Regions from separate parts of the Cellvibrio sp. QJXJ genome, predicted to be linked through region 1. Evidence: predicted binding sites of a transcription regulator. Region 1 holds the regulator's gene; each other region holds the start of a gene.
What was found. Region 1 encodes sigma-54, which starts transcription at its own class of promoters, with help from an activator protein. Its sites were predicted from a motif close to TGGCACANNNNTTGCNNT; they were not measured.
Positions count from the first base shown of each region.

Region 1 (5,121 bases):
GATCGCTGCGGTTTTGCATTTTATCAACCGCTGCTTTGATCTCCTCGTGATTGCCCTCGCGCATCAAACGGCCAATGTATTGAATCTGGCGACGACGTGCTTCTTTGGGGGGGAGTTTGCGCGCAATGTAAATTGCATCCAGCATGGTGTCGCTCAGGGGAATGTTGGCGAGCTGCTTTTCGTTCATATCAATGAGACTTTCACCCAGCGCTTGCAGTGCATGCATATCGCGTTTGACCTGCGATTTGCTGAGGATGTAGTCATCGGGATTGATGTCGTCGTAGTTATAAACCATAAAAATATCTGTATTGATCGGGTGAGTAGCGGCTGGTGTGCAGATTTATCTGCCAATTGATTGCCGATAAAAAGGGAAACGATGTAAAAGGTCGCGCAGCTTAGTGCACTCAAGCGGTAGTAACAACCGCTTTAGATTAACAATAGAGTATTTATTCGCCTTCTTCAAAGCGATCAGCGATGAGTGCACGGATGGCAGTCATTGCCGCCTCGGCATCATCACCTTCTGTGCTCACTTCCAGGCGGCTGCCACAGCTGGCGGCAAGAAGCATTAATGACATAACACTTTTGGCATCGGCCCACATGCCGTCGCTCACCCGCGCTTGCACCTTAGCCTGAAACTGGTTGGCTAAGGTGGCAAGTTTCGCGGCAGCGCGCGCATGCAGTCCGCGTTTATTAATGATGTCGAGAGTTTCAATTGCCATGATTTAATGTTTTTTGTGTTTATTGATATCGCGATGTCGAACCTGAACATCACTAAAACTCTGGTCAAAATAGCGTTGTAGCTTTTCTGCCAGGTAAACAGACCTGTGCTGGCCACCCGTACATCCCACCGCAATGGTGATGTAACTACGATTGTTCGCCTGATAGCGCGGCAGCCAGCGTGCCAAATAGTGCTCGATATCGTCGTACATCTCTTTGACGGTAATCTGTTCTTCCAAAAATTCGATTACATCCTGATCTTTGCCGGTAAGCGGGCGCAGGTTAGGTTTCCAGTGGGGGTTGGGAAGGCAACGTGCGTCAAATACCAGATCGGCGTTTACCGGAATACCATGTTTGAAGCCAAAGGATTCAAACAAAATTGCCATCGTCGATTCGCTGCGGCCTACAACACGTTCTTTTACCAAGTCGCGCAATTCGTGCAAATTTAAATGACTGGTATCTATGACCTGATCGGCACAATCGCGAATAGGCTCAAGCAGCTGCTGCTCTGCGGCGATGGATTCCTCAAGGCTGGTGTGTTTATCCGACAGCGGATGCTTGCGCCTGGTTTCGCTAAAACGTTGGATAAGTACGGCGGGTTGAGAATCCAGAAACAGGGTTTGAAATGGCAGGTGCGCTTCTTTCAGCGTACTTATCATCTGCGGGAATATATTCAGATCCTGCCAGGCGTTGCGCACATCAATGCCGATTGCAAAACGCTGTTGGTCATCTTTATGAATTTGTATTTGTGCAACCAGCGCGGGTAGCAGGCTGACTGGTAGATTGTCGATGCAGTTAAAGCCCACATCTTCAAGGACATGCAGGGCGGTACTTTTTCCTGAGCCTGAAAGCCCGCTTACAATCACGAGGTGCATGGTATTGACCTGCTAAGGCGCTATAGCGACCTGATAAAGTGCGGCATCGCTATCGGCAGCACGCAAACGCTGGCGATAGTCAGCATTATTCAGCGCCCCAGCCAGAGCGGCCAGTGTTTGTAGGTGCTCATCATGAGCATCTTCGGGCACTAACATGGCGAAGAGAATGTCCACAGGCTGGGAATCTATGGCATCAAAGTCAATCGGGTCAGCCAATGTCAGGAGTGCACCGATCGTGCCGCTGCAGTTTTCAACCCTGCAATGCGGAATGGCAATGCCGTGTCCTATACCGGTTGAGCCAAGTCGCTCGCGACCAATCAAACGGCGAAATAACTCATCGGCATCAATGCCAGGAACATCCTGTGCGATGGCGTTGGCCAGTAGTTCCAGAGCACGTTTTTTGCTGCCGCCTTCAACGGCACACAAGGTTCGGCCGGGGCTAATAAGATTTTGAATTTGCATGGTAGGAGGTGATTACCAGGAATCTCTCAATTGTTGAGGCAGTGAGCGGAGATGATCTCGCTGCCTCCAGGGTGGGTTAGCGATGACTGCGCATCTTTTCTTTGTGCTTAATTAATTGGCGATCCAGCTTATCGGCCAATGAATCAATTGCTGCGTACAGATCTTCGTGAGTGGCATCCGCAAACAAATCTTTGCCGCTGACATGGATGGTTGCTTCTGCTTTTTGAATCAACTTGTCGACGGAGAGGATGACGTGAGTACTGGTAATGCGATCGTGGTGGTGGCTCAGGCGCTCAATTTTGCTGCTGACATAGTCTTTCAGCGAATCGGTAACTTCCAAATGATGACCACTGATGTTTATTTGCATAGATACTTCCTCTCGATAGAAACAAAATGGTTGTGATCAGCACAACCTAACAGCTCGTCCGTGATTTTCTTCCGAATTTCGTATTTATAACCGGTTAATGATAATTAAATGGTTTTGCGCTCATTAGAGGGTGGAATATTCAGCGACTCGCGATATTTTGCAATGGTACGACGCGCTACCTGAATTCCCTGTTCCGCGAGCAGGTCGGTGATTTTGCTGTCGCTCAACGGTTTTTTGGGGTTTTCCGCACTCACCAACTTTTTAATAATTGCGCGAATCGCTGTTGAAGAGCACTCGCCGCCGCTATCGGTACTAACATGGCTGGAGAAAAAGTATTTCAGTTCGAAGATACCCTGCGGTGTGTGCATATATTTCTGGGTGGTTACCCGCGAAATAGTGGATTCATGCATCTCAACAATTTCAGCAATATCGTGCAGCACCAGCGGCTTCATAGCCTCGGGGCCGTAATCGAGAAACCCGCGTTGTTTTTCCACAATACAACTGGCTACTTTAAGCAGAGTCTCATTGCGGCTCTGTAAACTTTTCAGGAACCAGCGGGCTTCTTGCAAATTATCCTTGAGAAATGTGTTGTCGCTGCTCGAGTCCGCGCGCTTTACCATGGAGGCATAATTGGAATTGATACGCAGGCGCGGTGCAATTTCCGGGTTTAATTCAACAATCCAGCGGCCATCGCGCTTTTCAACGAACACATCCGGTACTACATATTCCGTGTCACCACTGGCAATAATATCGCCTGGGCGAGGGTTTAGGCTTTGGATCAGGGTGATGGCCTGGCTCAACTCGGCCTCTTTCAGTTTGGTGCGGCGCATTAACTGACGGTAGTCGCGACTACCCAATATAGGCAAGTAAAGTTTGGCGATTAATTTTGCCGAATCCAAAAAGGGTGTTTTGGGGTCAAACTGTTGTAACTGCACCAATAAACATTCAGATAAGTTTTGGCTGCACACACCGCAGGGATCAAACTGCTGCAGCCGGTGTTGAACTGCAACAACTTCATCCAGTTCCAGCTCTTCAAAATCGCCACGCATTCCTTCGAATATTTCTTCGATGGTAATAGACAGCATGCCGCTGGGTTCAACCGCGTCGATAATTGCCATCGCTAACACCCGGTCGCGATCTGACATGGGCGTTAAATTGAGTTGCCACATCAAATGATCATAGAGTGAGTCGGTAACGGCGCGACGACTTTCAAAATCATTGTCTTCATTGTCGTAGTTGCTGGAGCTGCCGGTTGATGAGGTTTGGTAAACATCGTCCCAGCTGGTATCTACCGGTAAATCGCTGGGAATCGAGTCGCTCCAGTCACCGCTGTCGGCGCTGAAACTATCGCCTTCACCATAGACATCGCTATCACCAAAGGATTCCCCATCGCTAAAGCTTTCGCCCTCGCCAAAACTTTCAGATTCGCCGTAGCCTGGTTCGTTGAAGTTATCAGCGGTTGATGACGAGAAATTGTCGCTGGCACTGAAGTCGGCGCTATTGTCGGTGCCGGATTCTGCAGCAATTTCCTGCTGGCGGGTGTAATCAATCTTATCGTCCGCGCTGCCTTCGTAATCGCTGCTGGTAGTTGCTGAGTCAAAACCTTCCTCAACTTCCAGCATGGGATTGGATTCGAGCGCTTCCTGGATTTCCTGTTGAAGATCCAGCGTGGAGAGCTGCAAAAGACGTATCGCCTGTTGCAGTTGGGGAGTCATTGTCAGCTGTTGGCCGAGTTTAAGCTGGAGAGATTGTTTCATTGTTGTAGCAACAAACCCTTATTTAACGCGGGATGGAAAACATCTGTTAGGTGGAGTTTAGTCAGGGTTTGCGCTTCAAGCAACATACTTAAGCAAGCTTTATGCCTAGTAGCCAAATAATATTACTTGTCAAGTTGTTTGTCGGGTAGTTAAAGAGTTTGTTGAACTTACAGGCGAAAGTGTTCGCCCAGATAGACTTCGCGGACTTTGCTGTTACTCAACACTGTATCGGCATCACCTTCGGCAATAATGTGCCCTTCGCTTACGATATAGGCAGTCTCGCAGATGTCCAAGGTCTCGCGTACATTGTGGTCGGTAATAAGAACGCCAATCCCGCGATCTTTGAGGTGACGGACTATTTCTTTGATGTCGTTAACCGAAATCGGGTCAACACCCGCAAAGGGTTCATCGAGCAGGATAAATTTAGGGTCTGTCGCCAGTGCGCGGGCGATTTCTACCCGGCGCCGCTCACCACCTGAGAGTGCCATGCCAAGGCTGTCGCGAATATGGGTGATGTGAAATTCGTTTAGCAGTGCTTCCAGTTTTTCTGCGCGTGCTTCCCGATTCAGGTCTTTGCGAGTCTCAAGGATCGCCATAATGTTATCGGCGACGGTAAGTTTGCGGAAAATGGATGCTTCTTGTGGCAAATAACCAATACCGGCACGTGCGCGTCCATGAATTGGCAGTTGGGTGATATCGCGATCATCAATTAATACGCTGCCATTATCTGCCGGTACTAAACCGGCGATCATATAAAAGCAGGTGGTTTTTCCGGCGCCATTAGGGCCCAGGAGCCCAACAATATGGCCGCTCTCTACTGTGATAGAGACATCGATAACCACTTTACGTTTTTTGTAGCTCTTGGCGAGGTGTCGCGCGTGCAAACTAGGCATAGGAATCAGTTGCTATTGGCTGTGGATGAGGGGGCCTGCAGGTCTTCTGG
Region 1 is NZ_CP101662.1:2,023,879-2,028,999, reverse strand. Features, by position in the region: gene yjgA (ribosome biogenesis factor YjgA) at 1-295, opposite strand, end outside; gene NNX04_RS08825 (HPr family phosphocarrier protein) at 447-719, opposite strand; gene rapZ (RNase adapter RapZ) at 723-1,592, opposite strand; gene ptsN (PTS IIA-like nitrogen regulatory protein PtsN) at 1,605-2,054, opposite strand; gene hpf (ribosome hibernation-promoting factor, HPF/YfiA family) at 2,131-2,421, opposite strand; gene NNX04_RS08805 (RNA polymerase factor sigma-54) at 2,526-4,178, opposite strand; gene lptB (LPS export ABC transporter ATP-binding protein) at 4,346-5,071, opposite strand; gene lptA (lipopolysaccharide transport periplasmic protein LptA) at 5,077-5,121, opposite strand, start outside.

Region 2 (5,121 bases), 760 kb from region 1:
TCGCCGCGCCCACATCCACGCCCCAGGTCGGGTGAAAACACACCAGCACCTTCGGGTTTTGCAGAATTTCACGGCCGATAATAAATTTTTGCAGGTTGCCGCCGGAGAGGCTTTTGGCGCTGGCATCGGCGCCCGTCGCTTTGACTTTGTATTTGGCGATGATGTCGGTGGCGCGGTTTTTAAGTAGCGGCCAATTCAGCCAGCCGAATTTTCCGCTTTGGTTGATGTAGCCAGTGAGTAGATTATTTTCGGTCAGGCTCATATTGCCCAGCGCACCGCGCCCGATCCGGTCGGCGGGCACCACACCCATGCCCAATCGGCGGCGCTGTTGCACGCCGAGTTGGCCAACATCTTTGCCGCCCAATAACAGGCTGCCGCTATCGCTGCGCAGCTCGCCGTTAATCAAATCCACCAGTTCGTCTTGCCCGTTACCGGCCACACCGGCAAGGCCAAGAATTTCGCCCGCGTGTAACTGCAGTTGAATGTCTTGCAGGTGAATCGCAAATGCATCGCGCGGTTTCACCGTAATCTTATCGAGCGCGAGCAGGCATTCACCGGCGCTGCCGGCGGGCATGGAATCCTGCAATTCCAATTCATCGCCCAGCATCAGGCGCGCCATTTGGGTGGGGCTGGTTTCACTCGGCACACAGGTGCCGGTGACCTTACCGCCGCGCAGAATGGTTGCCTTGTCGCACAGTGCATTCACTTCGTGCAATTTGTGCGAGATAAACAAAATGCTGCACCCTTTGCGCGCAAGTTTTTTCAGCACTGCAATCAGCTGCGCCACTTCCGGCGGCGTGAGTACGGCGGTGGGTTCGTCAAGAATTAGCAGTTGGATGTCCTGCAGCAGGCAGCGAATAATTTCCACCCGCTGTTGTTCGCCCACCGACAAACTGTGCACCAAACGGTCAGGATTTATCGCCAGGCCATATTCATCGCCCACCGCGATAATACGTTCGCGCAATCGCTCCAAATTGCCGTATTCGGCAGGCGTTAAATAGAGCGCGATATTTTCGGTCACGGTCAGGGTTTCAAACAGGGAAAAGTGCTGGAACACCATGCCCATACCCAATTGGCGCGCATGGGCGGGGCCGCTAATGCTCACTTCTTTATCGTTCCACAGCATTTGCCCGGCATCGGGTTTTACTACGCCGTAAATCATTTTCATCAAGGTACTTTTACCGGCGCCGTTTTCGCCGAGCAGCGCATGGATCTCGCCCGGTTCAACCTGCAAGCTCACGCTGTCGTTAGCGATACAGCCGGGGTAAGCCTTGGTGAGCGCTAATAGCTCAAGGCGCATGGCCTTTTTTTCAGACATAAATCAACTCGCTCATAAACCTGACTATCTGGACAAAAAGATAAGTCGGGTTGAGCAAATTGCATGCCATTCACTGCCATAAACCGCGCTTTGCAAAAAACCTATGAAAAATTGTCTGTTTGGCCAGACTTTTGCTTTGGCCTTGGCAGGTTCGATTTTTTTAGCCGTGCCAGCGAGGGTGTAATACCCGCGCAAGGCAGGCAAGTGGAGGAGGTATTGTGCGGTTGGTGGTGAACAATAAACCGGTTGAGGGTGTGGATGCGGCAGCAGATATGACGCTGCTGCGCTACCTTCGCAGCGGTCAACAATTGATGGGTACCAAAGAGGGCTGTGCCTCCGGTGATTGCGGCGCCTGCACGGTGATTGTTGGGCGCCCCAGCCCGCAGGGCCTGACCTACAGCACGGTGAACGCCTGTATTTGCCCGCTCGGCAGCCTGCAGGATTGCCATGTTTTTACCGTGGAAGCACTCGCCGCCAGTGCGGATTCCCTGCACCCGGTACAGGCCGCGATGGTGGAATGCCACGGCTCCCAGTGCGGCTTTTGTACTCCCGGTTTTGTGATGTCGCTGGCCAACCTGCAACTCAATGAGGGCGCGCGTTTGGCACAGGCGGATGATGCGGTACAGCGCGCGGCGGTGATTGATGCTATCTCCGGAAACCTGTGTCGCTGTACCGGTTATCGCCCCATTGTGGCGGCGGGAATGGCGGCCCTTAAAAAACCTGCCCAAGTGGCCAGTTTTGTGCAAGAGTGGGTGCCGAATGCACCTTTAGCGGGCAAAAATCCTGAGTCGGTGGCGCCTGTTGCCGCGCCGCTATTACACGGTGATGGCAGCAGTTATTGGCAGCCGCACACCGAAGTGGAGTTGCAGCAACTATTGCACGCCTATCCCCAAGCGCGTTTGGTGGCCGGTGGTACGGATTTAATGTTGGAGGTTACCCAGCAGTACAAATCCTTGGCGCACTTGATTGATCTGAATCGGGTGGAGACATTACAGCAGATCGAGATCAATGAGCGCGAAGTCATTCTGGGTGCGGCGGTGTGTTACAGCCAGTTGGAAAAGTCCCTGCGCGATCTCTCGCCGGAATTTGTTGCGCTGCTCGGGCGCTTGGGTTCACGGCAAATTCGCAATCGCGGCACCTTGGGGGGCAATATTTGCAACGCATCGCCCATCGCCGATAGCCCGCCGTATTTATTGGCGCTGGATGCGGAAGTGGAAATTGTGAATGGGCGCGGTGAAGTGCGCCGTGAAAAGCTGACGCAATTTTATCGCGATTACAAAAAAACCAGTTTGATGACCGGCGAATACCTGGCGCGCATTTACATCAACCGCGCGCACTTAGCAAAACCATTGAAGCTGTTCAAAATCAGCAAGCGTTATGAAGACGATATCTCCGCCGTGATGGGTGCATTTTGCTGGAGCGGAAAAACAACGAACGAATTTTTCATCGCCTTTGGCGGCATGGCGGCGATTCCAAAACGTGCCAGTGCCACCGAACAATTTTTAAATAAAAGCCCTTGGTGTATTGCCGGAAGTGTTGATGAAAATATTCTTGAACAAGCCTGTGATGTGTTGCGCAGTGAATTTTCACCACTGAGTGATGTGCGTGCCAGCGCTGAGTACCGCATGGCAATGGCCTGCAACCTGCTTAAAAAATCCTGTTACGAATTTGCTGCTGAAGCCTCGGGCAATCACATCGAAACGAGGTTGTTTGCCCATGCGTAGATTAATCACCAATTCTGAATTGTCTCCGGCGATTGTGGCGCCAGCATCCAACGGTGGTGTTGGTCACTCCACCGCGCATGAATCGGCACACAAACATGTGCGCGGCGCAGCGGAGTATGTGGATGACTTACCGCTTTTGCCTGGCACCTTATTTGTTGCCACCGGTCAGTCCACTAAACCCCACGCGCGCATTAATGCGCTGGATTTAACCGCCGTAAAAAATGCGCCCGGTGTACTCGATGTCATTGTACAAAGTGATATTCCCGGCAAAGTCGATGTCGCGCCGGTGTATTCCGGCGATCCTTTGCTGGCGGGCGAGCTGGTTGAATTTATCGGCCAACCTATTTTTGCGGTGGCGGCCACCAGTTTTGAAGCAGCGCAACGCGCGGTATTGTTGGCGCGCATTGAATACGACGAATTACCTGCGCAATTAACGGTGGAGGATTCACTCGCCGAACAGAGTTTTGTATTGCCACAACATCAATTATTGCTCGGCGATCCCGATGCGAGTATTAACGCCGCGCCGCATCACTTAAGCAGTGAAATTTATGTGCGCGGGCAGGAACATTTTTATCTGGAAGGGCAAATCAGTGAAGCGCGGCTAACGGAAGACGGCGGCATTCATGTGATCAGCTCATCGCAACATCCCACCGAATTGCAAAAATTAGTCGCTGAGGTCCTGGCTATTCCGTTTCATTTAGTGGTGGCAGAAGTGCGGCGCATGGGTGGTGGATTTGGTGGTAAAGAAAGTCAGGCGGCACCGCTTGCGTGTATCGCCGCCTTATTTGCGCAGCGCACCCGTCGCCCAGTGCGTTACCGCATGCCGCGCCGCGACGACATGGTACAAACCGGCAAACGCCACGATTTTTTAAATCGCTGGCGGGTCGGTTTTACTAGCGAAGGCAAATTGCTCGGCGTGGATATGTTGCTCGCCGGTAAGTGTGGTTTTTCTGCTGATTTATCGGAAGGTATTGTCGACCGCGCCATGTTCCATGCAGACAACGCCTACTTTTTAAATAACGCCCGCATTCTGGGTTTGCGCTGCAAAACTCACACGGTTTCCAATACCGCCTTTCGCGGTTTTGGTGGCCCTAAAGGCATGATGGCGATTGAAACCATCGTGGAAGATATTGCGCGCTATTTAGGTAAAGATCCCCTCGATATTCGCAAAACCAATCTCTACCAACTCGGTGCAGATGAAACGCCCTACGGGCAAAAAATTGAGCAACATGTGTTGCCCGCGTTAATTGAACGCTTGGAGCAAAATTCGAACTATCGCGCACGCCGCGTTGCCATTACCGAATTCAATAAAACCCATCGCACCTTGAAAAAAGGGCTGGCGCTTACGCCGGTAAAATTCGGTATTTCATTTACCGCTAAACATCTCAACCAAGCTGGTGCGCTGTTGCAAATTTATACCGATGGCAGCTTGTTGATTAATCACGGCGGCACGGAAATGGGCCAGGGGCTTTACACCAAAATCCAACAAGTTGTTGCCAGCGCTTTTGGTGTGAGTGTGCAGCGGGTGATGGTGTCATCCACCCGTACCGATAAGGTGCCCAATACTTCACCTACCGCCGCGTCATCCGGCACTGATTTAAATGGCATGGCCGCTAAAGATGCGTGCGACAAAATCAAAGCCGATTTAATTGCTTTCGCCGTTGAGCATTTTCAGTTGGACGCAGCACAAATTAGTTTTGCGCAGGACCAGGTAGTGCTGGGTGAGCAGGCTATGAGTTTTGCTGAATTTATTAAATTGGCTTATCTCAATCGTGTTGCTCTCTCGGCTACCGGCCATTACCGCACCCCAAAAATTTATTACGACCGCGCCAAAGCCAAAGGCCAGCCCTTTTTGTATTTTTCCAACGGTGCGGCGGTGGCAGAAGTCACGCTGGATTGTTTAACCGGCGAATACAAAGTTGAGCAAATTGATGTGCTGCACGATGTGGGTAAATCGCTCAACCCGGCCATTGATATCGGCCAAATTGAAGGCGGATTTATTCAGGGCATGGGCTGGCTCACCACAGAAGAATTATTGTGGGATGAAAAAGGCCGCCTTATATCCAATAGCCCTGCCAA
Region 2 is NZ_CP101662.1:2,784,522-2,789,642, reverse strand. Features, by position in the region: gene NNX04_RS12230 (ABC transporter ATP-binding protein) at 1-1,318, opposite strand, end outside; gene xdhA (xanthine dehydrogenase small subunit) at 1,537-3,042, shown strand; gene xdhB (xanthine dehydrogenase molybdopterin binding subunit) at 3,035-5,121, shown strand, end outside.
Region 2: the regulator sigma-54 is predicted to act here: its motif matches at 1,439-1,456, upstream of xdhA (xanthine dehydrogenase small subunit).

Region 3 (5,121 bases), 1.7 Mb from region 1:
ACCGAGACCCAAGCCAACCTGGAGGCCAGCGCCAGCGTCTCCTTCTGGGCAAGCGCCCTGATCCTCTGCGGGGGATTTGTGGTGGTGTTTTTGGTGTTAATTATTTTGCGCAAGAATCTGTTGCTGCCGCTGGGCCTGATCAATGAACACCTCAGCAAACTGGCGGCGGGCAACTTCCGCGAGCCACTTAACTTCCGCGATAACAGCGAGCTGGGCAAATTGGGCGCCAGTATCCAGCAGGTACAACAAAGCATTGTGAGTGTGGTTGCCGCCGTACAGGGGTCGATGCAGAGCTTGAATCAGGCCTCCAGCCAGATCACCGAGACCGCCTCCACCCTCGCGCGTTATACCGACCAAACCCACCACGCTACCGATCAGGTATCCGCCGCCATTACCGAGATGACAGCCACCGTACAAGAAGTGGCAAGCAATGCAGGTGGCGCCGCCAATGCCGCGCAAAATGCGGACAACAACGCCAATCAGGGGCTGAAAATCATGGAAAGTACCCTTGGTGCGATTGACCAGCTCAGCCGTGAAGTCAATCACGTAGGCCAGGTCATGACCCAGCTGGAGGGCGATACCAACCGTATTGGCGGGGTGCTGGATGTGATAAAAAACGTGGCCGAACAGACCAACTTGCTGGCGTTGAACGCCGCGATTGAAGCCGCGCGCGCCGGTGAACAGGGGCGCGGTTTTGCGGTAGTGGCCGACGAGGTGCGCTCACTGGCCAAACGCACCCAGGATTCCACTGCTGAAATCCAACAGATTATTCACGCGGTGCAACAAGGCGCGAGCAATGCCATGAGCGCCATGCAAACCAGCTTGGCAAAAACCGGCGCCACCATGGAAATGGCCGGTCAGGCGGGCAACTCCATTAACGAGATCAGCCAGTCAGTGAACCGGATTCTGGGCATGAATATGCAAATCGCCACCGCCGCTGAAGAGCAAAGCTACACCGCGGAGGAGATCAACAAAAATATTATCCAGGTGGTGAGTTTGATCGATAACGTCAATCAGGATGCACAAAAGTCGGTGCAGATCGCCCAGCGTTTGGATAACACCGCTAAAAACCTGCAAAGTCAGATCGCTCACTTTGCGATTTAAAAAAGTGCAGGCATAAAAAAACCGGGCTAAGTCCCGGTTTTTTTATTGTGGCGCGGTGAAGAATTTAGCGGCGACGCAGCCGACCTAAACCAATCAAACCGATACCAGTTAACAACAGGATAAAAATCGATGGTTCGGTCACTTCGGTAACGGGTGGGGTGTAATCCCAACTACCTTTATGGATTTCACCATTGCCCACGTAAGACTTGGCGGCGACGGCACCATCCAGATTGGAATTGGTGGCAATAGTCGCGTTTAAAGCTAGTACCGAGCCAAACCAGGAGTCGCCAAAGTTCAGGTTGGTCGCCTCGTAGAAATTCCACAGCACATTGTTGAAATTATCGCGGAAGCTCTGGGTGCCGTTTTTGGTATTACCAGCGTTAAAGCTGCTGCCAGACACGTTGATCACCACATTCAAACTTGTCGGAAAGTCCATATTCAGGCTCCACTGCGGCCCGGTCAGCTCCTCGGCGGTGATGTTAAACACCACCAAATCCGTCGCGGCTCCGCTGTAGGTGAAGGCTTTATTGTTCATATCGCCAACCAGATCGGTGTTAGCCGACGCAGCCAGGTTTTTGTAGTAGGCAGACTCGGCCTGCAACTGCGCAAACAGGCTGGTTTTTTCCGCTGTCAATGAACCGTCGGTCACTTGCTTCAAGCAGCCATTGGGCACCAAACCACTGCCGTTACAAATATTTGTCGGGCCGGAAAAGTTGCCTTGGTAGGCAAGGTAGCCGCGATCGATATGGGTGCCATTGTTACTGGCAAAGTTGCCCACAACCTTGACGGTATCGGCGGTGGAATTTTGCGGCTCCTTCTGCGCAAACACCGAAGCGTTTACTACGTTGCCACCAATGAAGGCTTTGCCTTCAATATGACCGCTGCCGCCAGACACATTTAAATCACCAAACAAAATCAGGTTGTAATCATTCAATGGGCCTGCGCTGGTAAGGGATGAAAGGCCCAATAACGCGGCGGCAGCGAGCAGGTTGCGGTAAGTTATGCGATGAAAAGTCATAAGAAAACCTGTGTTAGTAATATCGACTTCTAAAGTTGATCGCAGTAAAGCAGATTTCATGCCCGTTTTACTTTTTCCTTTGGGATCAATAATACACACCACAACCTGTGATGCACATCACACAAAACTGTAAATTTTGCCGACAATCATAAATTGACAGCGAAAGACAAACCCAAGCCGATAAACCCTGGCAATTGCCAGGGCTGCAAAATTTAAGCGATAGAACCTAGGGGGATGGCTTGTCGTAAAGCCTGGGCAATTCGTTTTCAAACAGCACATAAGGGCTTTGGTAAAAACGGATAAAGTCTTCCGCCGTTTCCTGCCCCGGATAGGGGGCAAAAAACTGCTCGGATTTCTCCCGCGCCATATTGGCATTGCGCCACACCATCACATAAGCAATTTGACTGGCCTGGGCATCAGCCAGGGTTGGCGCCAGAATCCGCTCAGTCCAGAAGTTGGGAATGGTCAATGTGTTGTTGCCGGTTTCGGTGAGCGCAGCGATTTTATGGCGCGCAGTGGCAATGCCCGCGATCTGTTTGAGCGCGGCGGTGAAGTTCGCAATTTGCTCATCGGCACTGGCGTTATTGGCGCTGTGGCCGACATCCCAATAGTTATCCAAACCGATCACGTCCACATAGTCGTCACCGGGGTAGCCGTACAAATAATCGCGCTCAAAGTTAGCCATATCGATGCGGCTGCGGTCGGGTGAGTAGGCGTAAATCAGGTTGCGCAGACCTTTTTCATCGCGCAAATACTTGACCGTGAACTGCCACAGGGCGATGTAATCCGCCTCGCTCGCATGACCCTTACCCCACCAGAACCAGTCGCCATTGTGCTCATGCCAGGGGCGGAAAATAATGGGGATGTAGGTTTCCACACCCGCGCCATCGGTCACTTTTAGCGCTTCATTAAAGGTGACAAAACTGTCGAGATAGGCTTTTAGTTCGTCGTGTTTGGCGCCGCCGGGAATCAGCTCGTGCACCGTAGGGGTTTTATCCCAGGAATTGCCGCCGGAAACGGGGCTGTACATATGCCAGCTGATGGTTATCACACCGCCACGGCTGTAGCCCGCTTTAATCCACTGCTGCATTTGTTTGAAGTTAACACCATCCAGATTCTGTTCATGCCCCAATTCCAAACCGCCCAGCTCCCAGCCGTAGAGTGCGGGATTGCTGCCGGTGACGTCGCGCACATCGGAGCGGTCCAAATCCCCCTCCCAATGCACACCGTAGGCGAGGCTGTCCTCATGGCCAAACAACAGGTGTTTACCGCGCAGAGCGGCGAGGTTGTGGTAGAGCGCGCGGGTTTGTGCCGTCGCCTGGGTGTCGATCAATGCAAGCGCGGGGGACTCAACCGCTGCTGCTGAGCTACCACTACTGGAACTGTCAATGTTGGAACTGCCAACACTGCTGCTGGATGGATTATCGCAACCGAATAATAGGCTGGCGCACACCAGCACTAATGAGAGGCTAAAACGGGATTGAATGGGCATAACATTTCCTCGGAACTGGCCAAAACAAGGCAGGATCTTATCGTTTTTAATAATGTAACCGTTTACAAATGCAAATACTAACAGTCAAAACACAAAAAAGAAGCCCTTGGCGATGTAAATAAAGGTTGAGCTGCCCGATGCTTTTGCCTAGCCTTGGCGGCTTGTTTCCCACCTGTGCCTCCTTATGGATTTCACCTTCCCCGCCATAGGTATTGTCCACTCCTGTTTTAAGGAGAAATTTGGCATACCGCGCCAGCCCGGTTTGGCACCACTGGCCACCGCCGAGATCGAACTGCTGCCGCCCTACAACGATCCGGCAGCGTTTGAGGGACTGGAAGGCACCAGCCATCTGTGGGTGCAGTTTGTCTTCCATGCAAATAGCCGCGAGGAGTGGAAGCCCAAGGTCAAACCACCGCGCCTGGGTGGCAATAAAAGTCTGGGCGTCTTTGCGACCCGCTCACCTACGCGCCCGGCGCCGATTGGTCTGTCAGTGGTGCGTTTTGCCGGGCTGCGCGAGCGCGATGGGAAATTACTACTGGGCATTAGCGGCGTGGATTTGCTCGATGGCACCCCGGTTCTGGATATCAAACCCTATGTGCCCTATGTGGACGCGGTGACCGATGCCTATAACCACTTTGCCCCCCAGCCGCCAGCGGTTATTGAAGTGGAAATACCCACCGATCTTGCGGTAATTTGTCGCGATTACCAGCAAAAAATGAGAATTGACCTAGTGGGATTAATCACCCAGGTGCTGCAGCAAGACCCGCGCCCCCAATACCAGCAGCCCGATCCCGAGCGGATTTACGGTATGAAACTACTGGATTTGGATGTACGTTGGCGCTATCAGACTGACCGCCAGCCCCATCGCATTCTTTTACATGCCCTGACACCGGGCGACACCTTTTAACTCACCGAGGAAAGATTATGAAATTTGCCCGCACTTGCCTGTTACTGATGCCACTGAGCTTGGTCGCCTGTAATGCCACCCTGCCACAAATGGCAGAAACCGGCGCTGCCGTTGCCAGTGCCGCTGGTTATAACAATCAGGCACAGCTGATTCGCGGCATTAAAGAAGCCTTGGAACTGGGCAGTAACCGCGCGGCCACCAGCCTTTCCGCCCCCGGCGGTTACGCCAATAGCTCGCTCTACCGCATTGAATTACCCGCGAACCTGCAGCCAATTGCTGGCACTTTGCGCCAAATGGGACTGGGCAGCCAACTGGATCGCGTAGAAGGCTTGATGAATCAGGGCGCGGAAAAAGCGGCCGTGGAAGCCCAAGCAGTGTTTGTGGATGCCGTGCGCAATATGAGCGTGACCGATGCCTTGGGCATAGTACGCGGCAACAGCACCGCCGCGACCGACTACTTCCGTGGCCAGACCGAAGCCAGTTTGCGCCAGCGTTATATGCCGATCATCAAACAAAACCTGCAGCAAATCGGTTTCTACAACCAATATCAACAGCTGCTCGGCACCTACAATATGCTGCCGCTGGCCAACAAACCCAGCT
Region 3 is NZ_CP101662.1:3,752,315-3,757,435, reverse strand. Features, by position in the region: gene NNX04_RS16175 (methyl-accepting chemotaxis protein) at 1-1,104, shown strand, start outside; gene NNX04_RS16170 (choice-of-anchor A family protein) at 1,169-2,122, opposite strand; gene NNX04_RS16165 (glycoside hydrolase family 26 protein) at 2,349-3,614, opposite strand; gene tsaA (tRNA (N6-threonylcarbamoyladenosine(37)-N6)-methyltransferase TrmO) at 3,799-4,521, shown strand; gene NNX04_RS16155 (DUF4197 domain-containing protein) at 4,539-5,121, shown strand, end outside.
Region 3: the regulator sigma-54 is predicted to act here: its motif matches at 2,169-2,186, upstream of NNX04_RS16170 (choice-of-anchor A family protein).